2 regions of the Paenibacillus sp. BC26 genome follow, and region 1 is predicted to be linked to the other one. Evidence: predicted binding sites of a transcription regulator. Region 1 holds the regulator's gene; the other holds the start of a gene.
What was found. Region 1 encodes CtsR, which represses protease genes until heat stress. Its sites were predicted from a motif close to ATGGTCAATAAAGGTCAAACA; they were not measured.
Positions count from the first base shown of each region.

Region 2: clpP (ATP-dependent Clp endopeptidase proteolytic subunit ClpP) is a predicted target of CtsR. The motif match lies at 3,328-3,348, and genes of this name have one in related genera.

Region 1 is NZ_FPAD01000009.1:136-8,607, reverse strand. Features, by position in the region: gene pssA (CDP-diacylglycerol--serine O-phosphatidyltransferase) at 1-50, opposite strand, end outside; gene disA (DNA integrity scanning diadenylate cyclase DisA) at 205-1,281, opposite strand; gene radA (DNA repair protein RadA) at 1,297-2,664, opposite strand; gene clpC (ATP-dependent protease ATP-binding subunit ClpC) at 2,816-5,281, opposite strand; gene BM412_RS30815 (protein-arginine kinase McsB) at 5,284-6,360, opposite strand; gene BM412_RS30810 (protein-arginine kinase activator protein McsA) at 6,388-6,912, opposite strand; gene BM412_RS30805 (CtsR family transcriptional regulator) at 6,949-7,410, opposite strand; gene BM412_RS30800 (hypothetical protein) at 7,746-8,126, opposite strand.
Region 2 is NZ_FPAD01000010.1:19,770-28,241, reverse strand. Features, by position in the region: gene pgk (phosphoglycerate kinase) at 1-293, opposite strand, end outside; gene gap (type I glyceraldehyde-3-phosphate dehydrogenase) at 729-1,733, opposite strand; gene BM412_RS31355 (sugar-binding transcriptional regulator) at 1,824-2,858, opposite strand; tRNA gene BM412_RS31350 (tRNA-Arg) at 3,101-3,175, shown strand; gene clpP (ATP-dependent Clp endopeptidase proteolytic subunit ClpP) at 3,469-4,050, shown strand; gene BM412_RS32730 (sporulation histidine kinase inhibitor Sda) at 4,284-4,598, shown strand; gene BM412_RS31335 (SIMPL domain-containing protein) at 4,703-5,476, opposite strand; gene BM412_RS31330 (HPr family phosphocarrier protein) at 5,624-5,893, opposite strand; gene whiA (DNA-binding protein WhiA) at 5,997-6,926, opposite strand; gene yvcK (gluconeogenesis factor YvcK family protein) at 6,933-7,916, opposite strand; gene rapZ (RNase adapter RapZ) at 7,924-8,472, opposite strand, start outside.

The sequences.
Region 1 (8,472 bases):
AGAAATAAATTCGCCACTGTAAAAAGACTCGGTATTGACTTCGTAATCATTTGCTCCACCTCATCTTTACTATGCCCTAAAACCGCAATTTGCAGTAGTGCAGGCAAACTGAGAAAATAACTTCCACCAGAAGTTTAAGGGGTGCAATACGGCTAATTGTCAGTTGTAACCAGCGTCCGTCTGCATTCCCTCATTGTATGGGATTTAAATTTGTCTGTCAATGAACATCTGCTCTTGGATCCGCTTCAAGCCTTCCTTAATCGCGCGTGCTCGTACCTCGCCAATGCCGTCCACAGCGTCCAATTCCTCAATCGTTGCCATCAAAATATGAGGCAAATATCCAAATCGTTCCACGAGATTGTTCATGATAACCTGCGGCAGCCTTGGAATTCGACTTAACAATCTGTAGCCGCGCGGCGCAACCATTTCTTCGGATGCAGCGCTTAGTCCGCTATAACCGAGCAATTTCATGATTTGCCCCAGTTCCAGCAGTTCTTCGGAATTCAGCTTGCGGATGCTCGCGCGAATTTCACGGATTCTGTCCTCGTTGGGATCCTTCACATAATCCTTGAGCAGGAACCAAGCTTCCTCTTCCACGCCGCCGACAAGCTCTTCCATCTGCATGCTGATAAGGCGGCCTTCCGTACCGAGCTCGTTGACATACCGTTTAATTTCCATTTTGACGCGGATGACCATCTCTACCCGCTTGATAACATGGGCAACCTCTTGCAAGGTGACCATCTCTTCAAACTCCAATGCGGATAGGTTCGTAAAGGACTGGTTCAGCACCACTTTGTATTTTTCAAGCGTTTGAATCGCCTGATTGGCTTTGGTCAGAATGACGCCCATTTCCTTAAGCGAATATCTGAACTGACCTTGATAAAGCGTAATAACATTCCGCCGCTGCGAAATGGATACAACCAGCTTGCCCGTTTGTTTCGCTACCCGCTCTGCGGTACGATGCCGAATTCCCGTCTCACTGGAGGAGATGGAGCTGTCGGGAATTAGCTGGGTATTGGCATATAAAATACGTTTGCGATCTTCGCTAAGTATAATGGCGCCATCCATTTTGGCCAGCTCGTATAAATAGTTCGGGGAAAAATCGCAATTGATGGAGAACCCGCCGTCTACAACTTCCATCACTTCCGGACTGTAGCCGACGACGATGAGCGCCCCGGTCTTCGCTCGCAGCACATTATCGAGGCCTTCCCGGAACGCCATGCCCGGTGCGACCATCTGGAGCAGTTGATTCACTACCTCTGTTTGGTTTGACTCTTTCATCGATTTCTCCCCCCTCTATCCGAATGCCTTGGACAGCGCATCTGCAACCGTCTCTACACCGATGATTTCTATGCCGGCAGGCGGGGTCCAGCCCTTCAAGCTCTTCTGAGGCATAATGACCCGCTTAAATCCCAATTTCTGTGCTTCCTTTACTCGCTGTTCAGCGCGGGACACGCCGCGCACTTCGCCTGTCAATCCAATTTCTCCGAAGAATACGTCGAATGGTCTGGTCGGGGCATCGCGGAAGCTGGATGCAATGCTAACCGCGGCAGCCAGATCGACAGCGGGCTCATCGAGCCGGATACCGCCGGCGACATTGAGGTAAACATCCTGCGTTTGCAAGAACATGCCCATTCGTTTCTCCAGCACCGCGACAATCAAGGTCATCCTGTTGTGGTCAATCCCCGTTGCCATCCTGCGCGGAGAGGGGAAATTCGTTGACGCGACAAGCGCCTGAAGCTCGACGAGCACCGGTCTAGTGCCTTCCATGCTCGCCACGACGGTAGAACCGGATACGCCAAGCGGACGTTCCGATAAGAACAGCTCGGACGGATTATTAACCTCCCGCAGCCCCTCTTCAACCATTTCGAAAATACCAATTTCATTGGTAGAGCCGAACCGATTCTTAACGGCCCTAAGCAATCGGTACGAATGATGCCGTTCGCCTTCAAAGTAGAGCACGCAGTCAACCATATGCTCAAGCATCCGTGGACCCGCAATGGCGCCTTCCTTCGTAACGTGGCCAACCAAAACCGTTGCAATGCCTTTAATCTTCGCAACCCGCATGAAGTGAGCCGTACATTCCCGTACTTGCGAAACGCTGCCAGGCGCAGATTCCACTCTGGGGTCATAAACCGTCTGAATGGAATCGATGACGAGAAAATCCGGCTGAACCGATTCAATCGCATCATTGATCTGCTCCATGTTCGTTTCGCAGAGTACATACAACGTATCAGACAACGCGCCAAGACGGTCCGCCCTCAATCGTGTCTGGCGTACGGATTCCTCTCCTGAAATATAGAGCACGGTCAGCTTCTTCGATGCCAGCGCATGGGAAGTTTGCAGCAGCAAGGTCGATTTGCCAATACCCGGATCCCCGCCGACCAGAATAAGCGAGCCCGGCACGACGCCTCCGCCCAGCACACGATTGAGCTCCTGATTGGTTGTCTCGATCCGTTTTTCCTGACCACTTTCTATATGTATGATGGGAAGCGGCTTTTCTTTCGTCTGAATGAGCGGCGAGCCCATTCCTTGCGTCTTGACAACCGTTTCCTTCTCTTCCACCATCGTATTCCACTGCCCGCAGCCCGGGCATTTACCCATCCATTTAGGTGACTCTGTTCCGCATTCGGTGCATGCGAACTTCACTTTAAGTTTTGCCATGTGCAGCTCCTTATGCAAAAGACGTATCATTCAAAGTTTACCATTTAACGCATGCTGATAACAATTCTTATCGGCGGCTGATCTCATTGTTTCACAAAAAAACCCTTTACTCCTCCGCCTTCGGCAGTAGAGTAAAGGGTTTTGTGTCATTTTATTTGGTCGCAGGCTCTTCTGCGGCCGGAACGTGATTGCTGTCACGGTGGGTAACCGTTAGCTCTCCGTCCTTCTCGTCGATGATCAAATGATGACCCTTCGCGATTTTGCCAAGCAGCAGATCCTCTGACAGACGATCCTCGATATGCTTCTGGATCGCTCTGCGCAGCGGACGCGCGCCGTACTGCGGATCGAAGCCTTCCTTCGCCAGGAATGCTTTCGCCGTATCCGTCAATTCGAAGTCTACTTCCTGCTCACGCAGACGTTTGCGAAGCTCTTCGGACATCAACGTTACGATTTGTGCGATATGCTCCTGCTCCAGCGAGTGGAACACGATCGTTTCATCGATCCGGTTCAGGAACTCAGGGCGGAAGCTCTTCTTCAGCTCTGCCAACACTTTATCTTTCATGATGTTAAAGTCGCGCCCCGCATCCTGTGCAGCCGTAAAGCCGAGGGAGGAATTGCGTTTGATTTGATCAGCGCCTACGTTTGACGTCATGATAATTAGGGTGTTGCGGAAGTCGACGACACGTCCTTTGGAGTCCGTGAGACGGCCATCCTCAAGCACTTGAAGCAAAATATTGAACACTTCCGGATGAGCTTTCTCGATTTCGTCAAGCAGCACGACCGAATATGGCTTGCGGCGAACCTTCTCGGTCAATTGACCGCCTTCTTCATAGCCGACATATCCCGGAGGTGCGCCGACCAATCTGGACGTGGAGTGTTTCTCCATGTATTCCGACATGTCGATGCGGATGACCGCATTCTCATCGCCGAACATCGCTTCTGCAAGCGCACGAGCCAATTCGGTTTTACCAACCCCGGTAGGACCGAGGAAGATAAAGGAACCCATCGGACGTTTCGGATCCTTCAGACCCGCACGCGCTCTGCGGATGGCGCGAGACACGGCTTTCACCGCTTCGCTTTGTCCGATAACGCGGTCATGAAGAATATCTTCCATCTTGAGCAGGCGCTGTGTTTCTTCCTCCGCAAGTTTGGACACCGGAATACCGGTCCAGCTTGCCACGATCTGAGCGATATCGTCAGGCGTTACTTCGGAATCCGTACGGCCCTGCTTTTCTTTCCACTGATTCTTCGTTACATCGAGCTCTTCGCGAATCTTCTGCTCCGTGTCGCGAAGTGCTGCAGCTTTCTCAAACTCTTGGCTTTGTACCGCGGAATCCTTCTCCTTGCGGATGTCTTCCAGGCGATTCTCCAGTTGTTTGAGGTTAGGCGGTACCGTGTACGATTTCAAGCGTACTTTGGAGCTCGCTTCGTCGATAAGGTCAATGGCCTTATCCGGCAAGAAACGGTCGGTGATGTAACGATCGGAGAGCTTAACCGCTTGCTCGATAGCTTCATCCGTAATTTTCACGCGGTGATGCGCTTCATAGCGATCACGCAAACCGTGCAGGATTTGAATCGCTTCTTCCGGCGATGGCTGATCCACCGTAATCGGTTGGAAACGGCGCTCCAGCGCAGCGTCCTTCTCGATATATTTGCGATACTCATCAAGCGTTGTTGCACCGATGCACTGCAGCTCGCCGCGGGCAAGAGCAGGCTTAAGAATATTCGATGCGTCAATCGCACCTTCCGCTCCCCCTGCACCGATCAGCGTATGCAGCTCATCAATGAACAAGACGATGTTGCCGGCTTGACGAATTTCGTCCATGATTTTCTTCAAACGGTCCTCGAACTCACCGCGATACTTCGTACCCGCAACGACAGAGCCCATATCGAGCGTCATGACGCGTTTGTCACGAAGAGTCTCCGGAATTTCGCCCGCGATAATTTTCTGAGCTAAACCTTCCGCGATAGCCGTCTTACCCACGCCCGGCTCCCCGATCAGAACCGGATTGTTCTTCGTTCTGCGGCTCAGCACTTGGATAACGCGTTCGATTTCTTTGCTCCGGCCGATAACCGGATCCAAGTTACCGTCTTTGGCATAGGCCGTCAAATCACGAGCCAGCCCATCCAGTGTTGGCGTGCTTACATTTGTCGGTGCGCCGTGATTGCTTGAAACGGCTTCGCTGCTGCCCAGAAGCTGCAGCACTTGCTGACGTGCTTTATTTAAACTAATGCCAAGGTTGTTCAGTACACGAGCCGCTACGCCTTCCCCTTCGCGGATCAGGCCGAGCAAAATATGCTCTGTGCCCACGTACGTATGTCCAAGCTTACGTGCTTCATCCATCGAAAGCTCGATTACCTTCTTGGCACGTGGTGTGTACGCAATATTGGTAGGTTGTTCTTGTCCGCGTCCGATCAGCGTCTCCACTTCATCTTGAATTTTCTCAAGGCTGAGGCCAAGACCGATCAGTGCTTTTGCCGCGATTCCTTCCCCTTCTCGGTTCAGCCCGAGCAAAATATGCTCCGTGCCGATATTGTTATGACCGAGACGAACCGCTTCTTCCTGCGCCAGTGCGAGCACTTTCTGTGCCCGTTCGGTAAATCTTCCAAACATCATGTTCATACACCCCCATGATCGGATTCACTTTGTAAATGACTTCGTATAAGTTCCGCTCGCCGAATATCCCGCTGCTCAGGCGTCATTTTCTCATGAAACACCTGTTGGAGGAAGCCCGGCTGCGTTAATACCATCATTTCATTCATTACCTGCGGTGAGACATTTCGAATCAAACCCAAATCGATGCCTAAACGGACATCGGACAGCCTTTGGGAAGCCTCCTTGGTATCCATGATCATCGCATGCGACAAGATGCCGAAGGAACGATAGACCCGATCCTCCAGACGGACGCGCGATTCTTCCAGCAGACGCTGGCGAGCCGCTCGTTCGTGCTCAATGATTTGCCGAGCCACACTGTGCAGGTTCTCGATGATTTCCCCTTCGGATTGACCAAGCGTAATTTGATTCGAAATTTGAAACAAGTTTCCGAGCGCTTCGCTGCCTTCGCCGTAAATGCCCCGAACTGCCAGCCCCACCTGCGTGACGGCCGACAAAATGCGGTTGATCTGCTGCGAAAGCACAAGACCCGGAAGATGCATCATGACCGATGAGCGAATGCCTGTGCCAACGTTAGTCGGGCAGCTTGTTAAATATCCCCTTCGCTCGTCATAAGCGTAATTCGTGACTTCTTCAAAAATATCGTCAATGCGATTCGCCAGACCCCATGCTTCCTTAACCTGAAAACCGGGATATAGACATTGAATGCGCAAATGATCCTCTTCATTCACCATAATGCTAACGGATTCATTCTCGCTTAGCAGTACGGCGCCGCTGCGTGACTCATTGGCCAAGTTAGGGCTAATGAGATGCTTCTCCACAAGCACTCTGCGTTCAAGCTCGTTTAGCTGGGAGAGCTTGATGGTTTCGAATTCGCCGAGCTCGCTCAGTTGGCCCGTTTCAGCCACATTCGTAAGCTGTTCCATCACTTCGTTTGCCTGCTCTGTTGTGGCAAGCATCGGAAACGGATGACTCGATAAATTGCGGGCAATTCGGATGCGGCTGCTGATGACAACATCCGTATCAGGGCCATTTCCCTTCATCCAGTCGCTCAGCGCTTCATCTACATAACGCTTCGACATCCTTCTGAATCACCTTCCTAACCGCGCCTAAACATCGGCTATATTGCGCTCCAGTTCCCGAATCCGATCCCGAATTTGGGCCGCGTCCTCGAACTCTTCCTGTTCGATACGCATGTGCAAATCCCTTCTCAGCTGTTCAATTTCTCGCTTCACTTGGATTTGAACACCGGTGCGCTTTGGAATTTTACCTACATGAGTTGTATTGCCATGCACCCGTTTAAAAATAGGGTCCAGTTTGCTGCCAAATTGGATATAACAATTGCTGCAGCCGAATCGGCCCATCTTACTGAATTGTGTATAGGTCAGTCCGCAGTGCTCGCAGCGCAGCTGCTGCTGCGGCTTGGCGCCAAGTGCATTCATGTTCCCGGCAGGCTCGAAATCGAGCAAACCGGATAACAGGCTGTGGATCGAGAATCCGTTAGCCGTGCCCGGAATTCCTTCTCCCCGTTCTCGCGCGCATGTTTCACAAATATGAAACTCTGTCTTCTCGCCATTCACAATCTTCGTAAAATGAAGCGTAGCCGGCTTCTTGTCACATTCCTGACAAAGCATTCCGCACTATCCCTCCTCATACAAGGCTTGCGCAGCTTACTTAACGAGCAGTGTGATCAACATCGCCCTCAATAGCCTAGCCCGAATTTCATCCCGCAGCGGCAGCTTCACAGCGATGGAATCGCGGGATATCGCGGCGCGAAGTAAATTAGCTTCTCGCCTGGATATGACCTTCGCTTCCTCCAACTGATACACAATGCCTTCTGCCGTGTCCTGATCCACTTGCTCGCCGATGGTTTGGGCAAGATGCTCTTGAAGGGCCGACAGTGTGGGCAGCTCTACACGTTGAATGCGAATATAACCGCCTCCGCCGCGTTTACTCTCCACAAAATAACCTTTCTCCAGCGTGAATCTCGTGCTGATGACGTAGTTGATTTGCGACGGCACGCAAGAGAAGCGGTCGGCCAAATCATTACGCTGAAGCTCTACAGCACCACCGGGACTTTCTTTAAGCATATGCTTGAGGTACTGCTCGATGAGATCGGAAATGTTGCGCATTTCGCCAACCTCCCTAAGTTGCCCATACATCTACTCGGCGACTTGTATAGCCTAAGAAATCTAAATCGTCAAAGTTTTTAGTCAAATTGACTTTGACTTTCTTTGACTTTAACTTTATTATACGCAAATTTGTCAAAAGGTCAAGCGGATTGCCACCACTGCGTATCCTTACTATCTTGGGCGGATCGCGCCTATTTATACGTTGCCCGTTCGCTTATCCACAACGAAAAGGCAACTGTACTGAATAACAATATATGTGCGCGAAGATGAAAAAGATTTATTAACATGTGAATAACGCAATTGCGCCACGATAAAAGAGAGAGGTTTTTGCGGACTTATACATAGCTTCTGCACAGGGTGAGGATAAAGTGTGGGTTATAGCATAAATGTACTTGTTTATCCACTACATGAGGTTCAAGCAGCTGCATAAGTATTCCGCCACTTTTATAAATCGGAGTGATGTTGAAGGTGCGTTGCTTACGCTGCGAGCGTTCGGCCGCTTGGGGCTGACACTGACGCATCTGCAGGCAAGCTTGTCTGGAGAGTAGCTTGTCGGTGGTGTCGGCTGCGATTGCAAGCTTTCCAGGAGCGCGGCTTGTCGCGGCGCCGGCGATGACATGAATTGATCGTCCACCGAGGCTGCCTATTGCCATTACCTTCTCTTCGGCAATAACCGACCCCATAAAAAGTGGTCGGTTATTCGTGCTTGGCGCCAACTCTCCTAATAAAATTGTAACGGTCTTAAATGACCATTACAGGCATTTATCGCTATTAGTCCGACTGTAACGGTCACTATTGTCCATTACAGCTGATTCATTAGTGTATTGAGCAGATTTTCGGTTCTAACGGGCATTATTGTCCGTTAGATTTTAGGTATTCTGGCTTATAACAGATATTTGTGACAGTTAGGTAACTGTAATCTTTTCAAGGACCCGGCTCAGCGACCCAGAATGACATTACAGTAGGGATTAATGGGATTAAACAGGATTAAACGGTTGCGTCCCTGACTTAGCACATTTGGCCCCAGCCTCATCCTTCTCCGCCATCGATAATTAAGCTCGT
Region 2 (8,472 bases), on a different contig from region 1:
GATTCGCCGACAGCTTCGTCTGTTTTAACAACCGGCTTGCCGAGCAATTGCGACAAACGAATGCCGGCTTCAGTCAGACGCATGCCTTCAACGACTTGACCTTTTGGACGTCCCAGGTGGCTCGCCAAAATCACTTTCGCACCGTTCTCGATCAGATACTTGATGGTAGGCAGCGTCTCGCGAATACGCGTATCATCCGTAATCGCACCGTTCTCCATTGGTACGTTAAAATCCACACGAACAAATACACGTTTACCGGCTACTTCAACGTCACGCACACTCTTCTTGTTCATTAGTGAAATCCTCCCGGGAACCCCATGATAAAGGTCTTAAGTATATTTAAATTCTCCGCTTGCTATCCATCCCGCAGTCTGTTGCGGGTTTATATCTATATATGTTTGCTCTAGTTTCCCGCAGGGAAACCGGCTCTTAGCAGGTTGCAACGGGCAACCGCTTCTAAAACGAGCATCAGCTTCCCAAAGGGAAGCGCCGATGCGTTAAGTCTCTTGAACTTGAACTCTGAGTTAGGGAGCGCCGCATGAAAGCTTACGATCCCGAGTTCCGCTTAATGAAGCGGAACTCAATGGTCGTATGGCGAGCACCCGCAAACTATCGCGAAGGAGCTGCCACAAGCAGCTCCTTCGACAAATATTGGGTGTCCAGAGGGGGACCCTCGGAATCCCCTTTTTAAGGGGGACTTAGGGGGATCGTCCTTCTAGGGGGATGTCTTACAGACCTTTGGAAGCGATGTAAGCAGCAAGGTCAACTACACGGTTGGAGTAGCCCCACTCGTTGTCGTACCAAGAAATCACTTTTACCATGTTGCCTTCAACAACCATAGTCGACAAAGCGTCGATTGTGGAGGAAGCCGGGTCGCTGTTGTAGTCGCTCGATACAAGCGGCTCATCGGAGTAGTTCATGATGCCTTTAAGGGAAGTTTCAGCTGCATCTTTCAATGCTGCGTTTACTTCGTCAACCGTTACGTTAACTTTCAATTCAGCAACCAGGTCAGTTACGGAAACGTTTGGCGTAGGAACACGCATAGCCATACCGTTCAGTTTGCCTTTCAACTCAGGCAGTACAAGGGATACTGCTTTAGCAGCGCCTGTGGAAGAAGGAATGATGTTTTCTGCAGCGGCGCGAGCACGGCGCAGGTCTTTATGTGGAACGTCCAATACGGATTGATCGTTAGTGTACGAGTGAATTGTAGTCATCATACCTTTTACGATACCGAACTTGTCGTTGATTACTTTAGCGAATGGAGCAAGGCAGTTCGTTGTGCAAGATGCGTTGGAGATGATTGTGTGAGCGGAAGCATCGTATTTATCTTCGTTAACGCCCATTACGATTGTGATGTCTTCGTTAGTAGCAGGAGCGGAGATGATAACTTTCTTCGCGCCGCCTTTCAAGTGAAGCTCGGCTTTCTCTTTCGCTGTGAAAATACCTGTGGATTCAACAACGATTTCAGCGCCTACGGAAGCCCATGGAAGGTTCTCAGGGTTACGTTCAGCAAAAACCTTGATTTCACGGCCATTTACGATCAGCGCGCCTTCTTTAGCTTCTACAGTACCTTCAAGCTTGCCATGAGTAGTGTCATATTTAAGCAGGTGAGCCAAAGTATTTGTGTCTGTCAAATCGTTAACAGCCACCACTTGTACATTCGGGTTGTTCAATGCTGCGCGGAACACGTTACGGCCGATACGACCAAATCCGTTAATACCAACTTTTACCATTTTAGTTTCCTCCTAGGCATAATTTCATTTATCTCAAGACGAGGCGTTGGACACCGGTTTCCGGCGGTCCACTCGTCAAGATCACAACACTTATTCTTCCTGATCGATGATCGCTGCGATTTCAAGGGCAGCTGCCTCGTCGGTGACGAGTACATCATCATGTCCAAAGCGCATCACTGCTGCGATTGCTTCACCTTTACTGCGGCCGCCCGCAATCGCGATGACAACCTCAGTATCCATAATGTCTTCGATTCGAAGACCTGCAGTGAGCATCTTATGAACGACAGAACCGCTTCGGTCAAAATAGTACCCGAATGATTCCGCAAGCGCTCCTTCTGCCTTGAGTGCGTCGACAACTGCCGCATCCACGCGTCTGCGACGAGCCATTACCATAGCGTCCCCGATCCCGTGAATGACGATGCGGGCTTTGCGAATAACTTCCACAATCTCCCTCACGTTAGGTTCCTGCATCAAGGAGGTGTACGCTTCCTCGCCCAAGTGATCCGGTACATGGAGCATCCGGTATTGCGCACCTGTTCGCTTAGCCATTGTCGAAACAATCGTATTAGCTTGGTAGTCCAAGCTTTCGCCAAGTCCGCCACGCGCCGGTACGAACCAATTGCCTTTGAGCGGTGTTTGCACAGTCAGCTGATTGGCGACTTGCGCCAATGTCGATCCGCCGGTTACGGCAACGACATCGTCGTTCTTCATCGCTTTGCTCAGCACCGCGCATCCTGCTCGGCCCAGCTCCCGCTTGGTGTGAGGGGAAGCATCGGAATCGCCGGAGACGATAACAACCTGCTTTAAACCAAAATGCTTGCGAATTCTCTCTTCCAGCTCCGACAATCCGAACATCGCTTTGTAGAAAGGCTCCATATCCTCAAGCAGCCGTTTGCCTGCATCACTGATCCGCATTCCTGCAGCATCAATGAGGAGAAGCTCCTGTGCTTTGAGAAAATCCGTTTCCGCGCGCAGCACCCGCTCTGTCATATCGAGTGAAGCTGCCAACGTGCGCCGACCGATCATATCCGAGAGCATGACCTGACGGAGAATAAGATACCTTTTCCTCATGACGATCAGTAAGTCTGGCAGAAGCTGCTGCTGTATTTCGATGAGAGATTGCATCTTCCAACATCAACTCCTGTTGCAGAGAGAGGCTTTCATATCTCTTAGGACATTGGCAGGGACGCTTTTCGTCCCATATGCTCATTTTAAGTCCCACACCTATTGTAACCCAAACTGAAGACAGGGGCAAGATCAGTTTGCCTAATGAAACCGTTTACTGACACGATTTGCACAAAATTAATTTATCTAATGATCTTGCTTTTCTTTCCTTAATCACATATACTTATCTTCGCTGTCACTTTGCGCCCGTGGTCCAATGGATATGACGTAGGCCTCCGGAGCCTGAGATCGAGGTTCAATTCCTCGCGGGCGCGCCATTATATCAATAATGAACGACTCATAATGAAGGACCTTCCGATTGATCGGAGGGTCCTTCTTCATGTTCCGGGCAGAAAGCTCACCTCAAACAGCATCCCCAATTCTGCGCGAATGTAACCTTCATTTCTGTCTGCTTAGCTTGTTTGCAGATAATTTGACCATCTTTGACTTTTAATTCGTAATCCGTTATGATGAATTTATTAGCAGTTCAACAATCGAGGGTGCTATTACCGCTCCGACTGCTGCATCTGTGTTTCACCACTATCTGAATGTTCTAGAGGAGGGACTTACGATGAGTTTCGTACCAATGGTTATCGAATCGAACAACCGCGGCGAACGCGCATACGACATTTACTCCCGTTTGCTGAAGGATCGAATTGTATTCCTAGGCACGCCTGTCAACGATATGGTGGCTAACTCCATTATCGCGCAGCTATTGTTCCTTGCAGCCGACGATCCGGATAAGGACATCTCGCTTTACATCAACAGCCCTGGCGGTTCGGTCTCTGCAGGTCTCGCCATTTTCGATACGATGAATTTCATTAAACCGTCTGTTTCCACCATTTGCGTGGGCATGGCCGCTTCGATGGGCGCATTCTTGCTTGCAGCCGGTGCCAAGGGCAAGCGTTACGCGCTTCCGAACAGCGAAGTGATGATTCATCAGCCGCTTGGCGGCGCGCAAGGTCAAGCAAGCGATATCGAGATCCGTGCGAAGCACATCTTGAAGACTCGCGATACGCTGAACCGGATTTTGGTGGAGAATACCGGTCAAACGCTCGAGAAGATCGAGCGCGACACCGACCGCGATTACTTCATGTCCGCTGCAGAAGCGGCAGCTTACGGCCTCGTCGACAAGGTAATCGAGAAATTGTAAGCCATCATGTATTAAACTAAGAAAGAGCGTTAATCCTTCGCGGGATTAACGCTCTTTTTATCTTTCACGACCTCTTGATTACCACAGTTCACTTGGTCTGTCAATGACAATTTGAAGCGCTGAATGGGTGCGGACTGCTCCATAAAATCATGATAAGATGTACTAAATGATTCCATATCCACCGTCACTTAGGTTACGTTTCGGAAATCTAATATAAACGGAGTTGCACACGCATGAAACTTACGAACCCATTCGCAAGCGTGCGAAATTTCATTCGATCCAGTGATTCTGGCAGCGTCTACACTTCCTACACGCCATCGTATGAGCCTAATTTTCAGCATGCCCCAACGGACACAGATAATCAACATCTCTTCTTGCCTATGCAGGACAAGTCTCTCCTGTTGCGTCCACTTAGCGATACTCACTTAATTGAAGTGTATCATGAAGCCAGAGCGATGCGCTTATCCGAAGAGTTTATTGCACTGATTGAACATGCTATTGAGCAGCGCGGTTTGTCCACTGCCGATGATCGCAAATCATTAGCCTAACCCGCCTTGCAGACAGCATTACTGCCAGTTCAACATATAAGGCAGACCCTTCTCCGGCCGGAGAGTGGTCTGCCTTATTTTTTTGCTAATCAACTGCCGTGTTGTTATTGCATTTCATAGACGACTGTAACATCCGCAGATACATTAATGACACCGGTTTGCACACTCGTTACCGCTTTATCTGCCATTCCTGCCGCTTCCGGAGCCATCTGATCACGTCCATAATAAATCGGCCCGCTGTTCATGCCATTTTGCGAGATGCTGATGACTTCCTTCACTTGCTTGCCAGCCGCTTTCGCAAGCGCTGCCGCTTTTGCTTTGGCGTTCGTCATCGCTTTCTCAAGCGCTTGAATTTCATATTGCTCTTGCTTCTCTGTATTGAACTGAATTCCGTCTACCCGGTTAGCGCCATTCGCGGATAGATCATCCAGCAATTTGCCGATGCCGCCCAAGTCGCGCGTTGTAATTTGAATGTTATGCACGGACAGGTAACCTTTGATTTTGCTTGTACCGTCTTTGCTGTTGTATTCATATTCCGGTTGCACATAGAATCCTACCGTCTTCACATCCTTGGCATTCATCTTGTACGTATCGAACAGCACTTTCTTCAAGCCTGCGAACTGCGTCGCATTCTTTGACTGTGCTTCCTTTGCCGTAGCCGCACGCGCTTCTACCGCCACGCTTAGGTACGCCACATCCGGTGCCGCTTCCAGCTTGCCTGTTCCCGCTACCGTAATCGTGCTTTTCTGTACAATGGTCCCATTATCCACCGCATACACCTCATTGCTGCCATGACCGCTTGCCCCAAACATTGCCCCAACGCCAACCGCCAGTGCCAGTACAGGTACCATCAGCCATTTGGATTTACACTTCACCATCACGTTCAGCCCCCTTCAATCTTCATATTTGGTTCTATCTACTCAGACGCTGTGCTCTAATGCTTTGTTGCGCTATCCAGCCAAAAAATGGTCCAAAAAATAGAAAAAACCCCCAATAGGGAGCTTCTTCGAGTCGTTTATGTCTGATTATTGGTTTTCAAGCTCTTCCTTGCTAACCAGGTTGACTAAAGCGGTTACAGCTTGATCGGCGTCGGAACCTTCCGCGCTTATTGTAACCTCAGTACCTGAGCTGATAGCGAGACTCATAATACCCATAATCGATTTTGCGTTCACTTTTTTATCGTCTTTCTCTACGAACACCTCGGAAGAAAACTTGTTCGCTTCCTGAACAAAAAGTGCGGCCGGTCTTGCATGAAGACCTGTCTTCAGTCGAACGACAACCGGATGCCTTGTCATGGAAACCTTACCCCCTATACGAAATTCAATCCTGCGATCATTTGCACCAAGTCATTTTACTCGCTATTATATCACTTTTCTAAAGTCTACACTAGCCTTCTGCTTAACCGTTCCTTAATTTTTCGGCCAACTCGTCGATTTTACGCAAACGGTGGTTCACACCGGACTTGCTCACCTTGCCCTTGAGCATTTCGCCGACTTCCGTTAAATTCAAATCCGGATGCAGCAGGCGTATATTCGCCACCTCGCGAAGCTTATCAGGCAATGTATCCAGCCCCACCTCGCGCTCGAGCAGCTTGATATTATCGATCTGCCTCACGGCCGCACCAATCGTTTTGTTCAAATTCGCCGTCTCGCAGTTGACGATACGGTTAACGGAATTTCGCATATCGCGCATGATGCGAACATCCTCGAATTTGAAGAGCGCTTGATGAGCACCGATGATGCTGAGAAGCTCGATAATTTTCTCGCCCTCTTTCATGTAGAAGATGAACCCTTTCTTACGTTCGATGCAGCGGGCATTCAATTCAAACTTATTCGCCAGCTCCACGAGCGCTTGACAGTGCTCTTCATACATAGTGGCTATCTCCAGGTGGTAGGACGATCCTTCCGGGTTATTTACGGAACCCCCGGCCAGGAACGCACCGCGCAAGTAGGAACGTTTGCAGCATGACTTGCGAATGATGTCCCTGTCGATGCCCTGATTAAACATAAAGCCCTCGGAGACAATTTTGAGATCACTCAATATCTCTTGCACTCTGGCCGGAATCCGCACGATATAGACGTTGTTCTTCTTCAATCTCATCTTCTTGCGAACGAGCAGCTCCGTATGAACGGCGAACTGTTTCTTGATGAGCGAATAGATCCGTCTGGCGATCGCCGCATTTTCCGTCGATATATCGAGTATTACCTTTCGGCTCGACAACGAAACCGAGCCGTTCATTCGAATCAGTGCAGAGAGCTCCGCCTTCTCACAGCACGGATCGGCTTCGATGAGCGTCAATTCTTTTTTGGTTTGTCCCGCAAAAGACAATGTAACTCACCTCTTTCGTTCCATCCAGTTTTCCACAAGCTGATAAATATGATGACTTAACCTTGCTGCATCATGACGTAAATACGTGCGAAACAGTACGAGCCGGTCCGCAATAACTTCATACCCGCGCCGTTTCACTTCTTCGAGATCAAGATGCACGGCTTTCGCACCTCGTTCGGCGTACTTATTTTGCACCTGCTCGGGAATCTCGCCGTCATTGACGATGACATAATCGAACAGATGATGACCGATATGCGCATGTACCGCAGCCAAATGGTCGCTTACCGAATAATTATCCGTTTCTCCCGGCTGCGTCATGACGTTGCAAACGAACATCTTCACCGCATTGGAATCGACGATTGCTTGAGCCAGCTTAGGCACCAGCAAATTCGGGATAATACTCGTATAAAGACTGCCCGGACCGATCAAGATCGCATCGGCTTCGCGGATTGCCTCAACGGCTTCCTCGAGCGGCTCGACATCTGCCGGTTCGATAAAGACCCGCTTGATCGCTTGGCCCGCCTTCGGAATGTTAGACTCGCCCGTAATAATCGTGCCGTCCACCGTCTCCGCCTTCAGCACAATCGCTTCACCTGCTGCCGGCAGCACACGTCCGCGAACCGCAAGCACTTTGCTGAGCATCCGAACGCCGGACACGAAATCGCCGGATATGTCGGTCATTGCCGCAAGCATCAAGTTGCCTAAGCTGTGACCCGCAAGGCCGTTACCGGAATTAAACCGGTATTGCAGCAAATCGGAGAGAAGCGGCTCGACGTCAGCAAGGGCAATCAACACGTTGCGGATATCACCCGGAGGCGGCATCTGCAGTTCATTGCGCAGAATACCGGAGCTTCCGCCATCATCGGCCACCGTTACGATGGCCGTAATATCAAGCGGCTTCTCTTTCAATCCACGCAGCATGACCGACAGTCCTGTGCCCCCGCCGATAACAACAATTCGGGGCTTCTGTTCTTTTCTCCGTTCTGCCACGCTTACCTCAGCTCCGATCACGATCTGAATCTCGATGACTGACTCGAACGAGCTCTGTATCACTGCTGCCAAGCATTCGCCCTAGATATTCGGCAATGGCGACCGAACGGTGTTTGCCGCCCGTACAACCTATCCCGATAACAACCTGGCTCTTGCCTTCTTTCCGATAGAGGGGGATAAGAAACTGCAGCATATCGAGCAGCTTCGTGAGGAATGCCTGCGTTTCCGGCCATTTCATCACATACTCGAACACTTCGGGATCTTGCCCTGTATTGGGGCGCAAATGATCGACATAGTGTGGATTCGGGAGAAAACGAACATCATATATGAGATCGGCATCGATTGGGATTCCATACTTGAATCCAAATGAAGTGACATTGATAGAGATTGTATTGAGATCCGAGTTTGTGAAGCGAGACATGATTCGTTCCTTCAGCTGAGCCGGCTTCAGGTTGCTTGTATCGATAACCTGCGTTGCCCAGCCTTTCAGATCCTCAAGAATGCGTCTTTCCAGCTTAATGCCTTCCAGAGGCAAGCCTTCCGGAGCCAGCGGATG